2 linked regions of the Pelobacter seleniigenes DSM 18267 genome follow. The protein of the gene in region 1 interacts with the protein of each later gene in a pairwise test. Links are inferred from orthologs where the notes say so. Each region holds a gene or a part of one and is shown on either strand. Other genes may lie near its edges.

Region 1 (2,854 bases):
GAGGGAACCAATCCCAGGTACGCCATGAGCTGTCGAGGATGATCAAAGCGGGTCAGGTCTCCCAATTCGGCAACCGTTGTTGTCGCAACAATCAGGGAGACGCCTCGCAGGGCCTGAATCGCCTCGACGACAGGATTCATGCGCCACGGCTCGGCAAGTTGGCGAATCTGTTCAGTCATGCGTTCAACTCGTTCTGTGCAGGAACGTATGGCATCAATATATTCCTGCAAGGTGATCTGCTGGGCCGGATGCGGCATCTTGATGCAAGAGATCCAGTTCCAGTGAGCCTTGCTCCAGGGTGTTTTCCCGCTGTAGCGGAACCCGCTGCGCAGGAGAAAGGCCCCCAGTTGTTGGCGCGCTTTGCGTTCAGCACTTTTGCTGTCGATGCGGGCTCTGCACAAGTCGCGCATCGCCTCATCTTCGAGACAAGGGACATAGACCGGAGTCAGTTCTCCAGCACGATGCAGCCGCGCCAGCATCTCAGCGTCGCGGCGATCATTCTTGATGCGGTCGCCGCTTTTTCGCGGAATCAGCGATGGGGCAACCACCTTGCAATCGTATCCTTGCTGTGTCAGATGCCGATAGATTTCATAGCCACAGGGTCCGGCCTCGTAAACAAAGGAGGGTCTGGTTCCCCGTGAGACCAGTTTACGGATCACCTTGTCCAGTGAGGCAAGATCTCCGTTAATGGTGCCGTAATAGCGGATCTCACTCTCGCGGCCAGCATCGGCTAACGCGACATCGATCGAGTTTTTATGAACATCGAAACCAACATAAGTGATAGACTTTGTCATGACCTGTCTCCTTGGTTATGGCTCTGTGCCGGTTGTTTCAACGACTCCAGCATAACCCATGTTTGCAAGGGGCAGGTCTTCTCTTTTTTAACTGTCAGCCATGATGGCTAGAGTGTCACCTGAATATCTGTAATGACGGCATTAGCGGTCTGGCGTGCTTTGGCGACGTTCTCCGCTCGTGCCAGCGCGACTCCAAGGCGGCGCTTCCCGGCGATTTCAGGCTTGCCGAACAGGCGCAGTTGGGTGTCTGGTCGGTTTAATGCGGCTTGCAGGTTGCCGTATTGCATTCGGGTGGAATGTCCTGAAGCCAGCAATACCGCTGAAGCTGATGGTCCGTTCTGCACGATATTAGGGATCGGCAGGCCGAGGATGGCGCGAACATGCAACGCGAATTCGGACAGATCCTGGGAGATCAGGGTGACTAACCCGGTATCGTGCGGTCGGGGGGAGACTTCACTGAAGATGACCGCATCTCCTTTGATAAACAGTTCCACTCCAAACAGCCCGCGTCCGCCCAGTTCGTCCGTGACCGCTTTGGCAATGCCCTGGGCACGCTCCAGGGCCAGGGGGCTCATGGCTTGCGGCTGCCAGGATTCCTGGTAATCACCGTCTTCCTGACGGTGACCGATGGGAGCACAAAAACTGGTGGTGATTTGCCCGGTGGCATCATTGTGGCGGATGGTCAGCAGGGTGATTTCAAAATCGAAATCGACAAATCCTTCCACGATAACCTTGCCTTTTCCGGCGCGGCCGCCTTCCTGGGCATAATCCCAGGCCGCTTCAATCGCTTCCCTGGTTTTGACCAGACTTTGCCCTTTACCCGAAGAGCTCATGATCGGTTTGACCAGGCAGGGCAGGCCGATTGCAGCGACTGCTGCGCGATATTCGTCCCGACTTGCGGCAAAGCGATAGTTGGAGGTCGGCAGGCCCAGGGTTTCTGCCGCCAGACGGCGGATTCCCTCGCGGTTCATGGTCAACTGAGTAGCCCGGGCGGTGGGGACCACGTTAAATCCTTCCTGCTCCAGTTCGGCCAGGGTGTCGGTGGCAATGGCTTCAATTTCCGGGACGATATAGTGTGGCTGTTCCTGCTCGATAACCGCTCGCAAGGCCGCTCCATCCAGCATCGAGATGACATGGGAACGGTCCGCAACCTGCATGGCCGGAGCATGTTCATAACGATCGACGGCGATCACCTCGCAGCCGAGGCGTTGCAGTTCAATGGCAACTTCCTTGCCGAGTTCGCCCGCACCGCAGAGCAGCACGCGGGTGGCTGTGGACGAGAAAGGGGTTCCTATTGTGGTCATAACATGATTCCTGTCTGATGATGTCCCGCAGCACGGGCGGGACGACCGGTATTTATCAGGTTTAAATTTCGGATTGAGAAACTACTGATGTCAGAATGGTAAGGTTTTAAACGATAGGCCGCAGGAATTCAATCCCTTGAGGAAGAAAATAAAGCCGTGCCAAACGGTCAGTGGCAAGCAACCGGAAAAGCGTTTCAGCCGGTCGGGAGACCGGCTTGATGGCTGGGCCGCCCTGGGTATGAAATATGACGGGTCGCCCGAGAGCAACCCCGAATCACTTAAACAGAACCGAGACAGGCCGCTGCATAAGAACGGATTTTTGCCAGGATGGCGGCAATACCGTTGGCCCGGTCCGTGGACAACACATCCGTGATCCCTGCCTTTTGTAACAGGTAGAAGTCGGCGGTAACGATTTCCTCCGGGCGGCGGCCGGAATAGACCGTGGCAATGATGGCCAGAATGCCGCGGACGATTAAGGTGTCACTGTCCCCTTGCAGCTCGATTTTGCCATCGCGGCAATGCATCTCCAGCCAGGCTTGGGACTGGCAGCCGGCGACCAGGTTGGCAGTCGATTTCTGTTTCTCGGTCAGCCTGGGCAGGGTGGTTGCCAACTCGGTCAGGTAGGCGAACTTGGTGAAACTGTCTTCCAACTCCTCAAAATCGGCAATAATCTTGTTCTGCAGGTCGTTAATGGTCATGGTTTGGATTCCTGGTGGCGCAGTAATGCGATCACTCGTGATAGTGAGTCAACCAGAT
Region 2 (2,899 bases), on another replicon or contig:
CTTTTTTGGTCAGGACATGCAATAACACCGGCCCTTTGATCTGCGCGACATTGCGCAAGGTTTCTGCCAATTCTTCGATATTGTGCCCGTCAAGCGGGCCGAAATAATCAAACCCGAATCCTTCAAACAGCATCCCCGGGGTCATGAACCCTTTCAGGGACTCTTCCGCGCGCTTGGCGATATTCACCAGATCACGGCCGATCCGCGGGACATATCCGAGGAGTTGCTCCGTTTCCTTCTTAAAACGCAGGAACGCATCCGACGTCATTTTCCGGCTGAGGAACGAGGACAAAGCACCGACATTACGCGAGATGGACATTTCGTTGTCATTGAGAATGACGACCAGCTTTTCCTTTAGTCCCCCTGCATGGTTAAGAGCTTCAAAGGCCATGCCCGCAGTCAGGGAGCCATCACCGATGACGGCGACGACCTTATTATCCCGGCCCTGAATATCCCGGGCGGCAGCCATGCCAAGCGCAGCAGAAATCGAAGTACTGGAATGGCCGACATCGAAGCAGTCATGTTCGCTTTCATTACGTTTGGGGAAGCCGCTAAGCCCATCAAGCTGCCGTAAAGTCGGGAATTGTTCCTGGCGCCCGGTCAATAATTTATGCGCATAAGCCTGATGGCCGACATCCCAGACGATTTTATCCTGTGGTGAATCAAAGACGCGATGCAATGCGATGGTCAGTTCAACAACACCGAGAGAGCTGCCCAGATGACCGCCGTTGGTCGCAACAGTAGCAACAATCCGCTCGCGAAGCTCCTCTGCCAGCTGCGGAAGTTGTTTCTTCTCAAGCCGCTTCAGATCGGCCGGCGATTTGATCTGTGCAAGGAGGCTATCCACAATATTTATCTCCAGAAATAAGAATCACCATCAATAACATTCCCGCCATCCGGGTAAGCGCCAGGGAGAACCTGACATCCTGCAGCGGCGCGGCCACCACGCAACATCGAACAAGTCCGTTCCGTACTCAGTGCCGGGCTGATCACAAAACCCGACGAAAGACATCCGCGCCCACGTTTTTGCCGGTTAACAGCCCGTGGCTCAGGAGGTGCGATCCACAATATAAGCAGCAATCTCCCGCAACGGCCGCGCCCTGTCTCCAAAGGGCTGTAACGCGGCCAGAGCCATCTCCCGCAACTCAATCGCCCGTTCCCGCGCGCCGGTCAACCCGAGTAATGCCGGATAGGTGGCTTTTCCGCGCTGGACATCACTGCCGACATCCTTACCAAGGGATTCCTGGTCGGCAACGATATCAAGAATATCATCTGCCACCTGGAAGGCCAGTCCGGCTGCTTCGCCATAAGCCCTCAGTGCATTCCGCTGCTCTTTTGATGCTCCACCAAGAACAGCCCCCATGTCAATGGCCGCCAGGATCAGCGCTCCTGTTTTATGGGTGTGAATATATTCCAGGGTCGGCAGGTCAATCTGTCTGCTTTCCGAATCCATGTCCACCACCTGGCCGCCAACCATGCCACGTGAGCCGGAGCTTTTGGCCAGCAGATGGATAATTTCCAGCCTGTCCTCCGATCGGATTCCCACCTGCAGTTCAGGATTGGAGAGCAAGATAAAGGCCTCGGTCAACAGTCCGTCCCCCGCCAGAATCGCCTTCGCTTCCCCGAACACCTTGTGGTTGGTCGGTTTGCCGCGTCGCAGGTCATCGTCGTCCATGGCAGGCAGGTCGTCGTGGATCAGCGAGTAGCAATGGATCATCTCAATGGCACAGGCCGCCGGCAGGGCCGGTTCGATAGTCCCTCCGACCGCTTCGCAGGCGGCCAGTAATAAAACCGGTCGAATTCTCTTCCCGCCGGCAAAAACCGAGTAGCGCATGGCTTCATGAAGACTCGCCGGCAGCATATCGGTGCCGGGCAGGTAACGATCCAACGCCGATTCGATCAGGCGATTGCGCTCTTCAAGATAGGTTTTAAGAGTCCATGTCTCAGGCATCATCAAAGGCTTCCCGGTCCCAGCTACCATCTTCCTGCTTAAGCAGTTTTTCAACTTTGAGTTCCACATCCCGCAGCGCTTGCCGGCAGGATTCGGCCTGCTTGACACCGTTGGAAAAGACTTTCAGCGCCTGATCCAGGGAAAGCTCCCCTGATTCCAGTTGTTCGACGGAGTCTTCAAGCTTACGCAATGAACTTTCGAAGCTTTTGGTAGTCGCCATATTGTTTTTATCCTTAACTTTAAATGATGTGATTATCGACAGCAGTTACCGCCGCCGTCAAGTCATTAAGATAATATTTATTCTTCCTCCTGGTCAGCGGTCGCTGTGACCTGTGCCTCGATCCGCCCCTGCGCCAGCATGATCTGCAACGAGTCCCCGGCCGTAACCTGAGCGGCATTGACGACAATCGAATCGGTGCGGGGATGACGCACAATGGCATAGCCGCGCCCAAGCACAGCCAAGGGCGACAGTGCGTTCAATTTTGCACACAAAGAAGAAAGTTCATTATCATGCAGCAGCAGCTTCCGCTCCATGGCCTGAACCAGGCGTTCTGAGGCCTGCTTTTGTCTGAGCGCTTGCATACGCAATAAATCCAGCGGCGCCCGCAAGCGTTTTTTGAGACCGCTCAAGCGGCTCTCCAGCAAAGCGATTCGGGATTTCATCTGCCCTGCCAGGCGCATGGTTAACTGGTCGAGATGACGCTCGAGTTCGAGTCGATTCTGCACGACCAGCTCCGCCGCAGCGCTCGGCGTCGGTGCACGCAGGTCCGCCACCATGTCGGCGATGGAAAAATCCACCTCATGACCGACCGCAGAGATCACCGGAATTTTCGAAGCAGCTAAGGCGCGGGCGACAACTTCTTCGTTAAAAGCCCACAAATCTTCCCGCGAGCCGCCACCCCTGCCAACGATCAGGACGTCACTGCTGCCCTCCTGATTGAGGTCGGC

What was found. The genes of interacting proteins can lie anywhere in the genome.
Region 2: the proteins of purT (region 1) and N909_RS0121970 interact in binary tests that used the Escherichia coli proteins (3 or more experiments, as listed by UniProt). The link is inferred for Pelobacter seleniigenes DSM 18267 from one-to-one orthologs.

What each region holds. Positions count from the first base shown.
Region 1 is NZ_JOMG01000002.1:515,981-518,834, reverse strand. It holds purT (formate-dependent phosphoribosylglycinamide formyltransferase), read right to left. Parts: upstream 2,099-2,854; coding sequence 902-2,098; downstream 1-901. Other genes in the region: N909_RS0104995 (aminotransferase class V-fold PLP-dependent enzyme), read right to left, coding at 2,793-2,854; N909_RS0105000 (SufE family protein), read right to left, coding at 2,377-2,796; N909_RS0105010 (IS110 family RNA-guided transposase), read right to left, coding at 1-794. UniProt on the Escherichia coli protein: Involved in the de novo purine biosynthesis. Catalyzes the transfer of formate to 5-phospho-ribosyl-glycinamide (GAR), producing 5-phospho-ribosyl-N-formylglycinamide (FGAR). Formate is provided by PurU via hydrolysis of 10-formyl-tetrahydrofolate.
Region 2 is NZ_JOMG01000005.1:142,273-145,171, reverse strand. It holds N909_RS0121970 (farnesyl diphosphate synthase), read right to left. Parts: upstream 1,952-2,899; coding sequence 1,049-1,951; downstream 1-1,048. Other genes in the region: xseA (exodeoxyribonuclease VII large subunit), read right to left, coding at 2,249-2,899; xseB (exodeoxyribonuclease VII small subunit), read right to left, coding at 1,944-2,171; dxs (1-deoxy-D-xylulose-5-phosphate synthase), read right to left, coding at 1-847.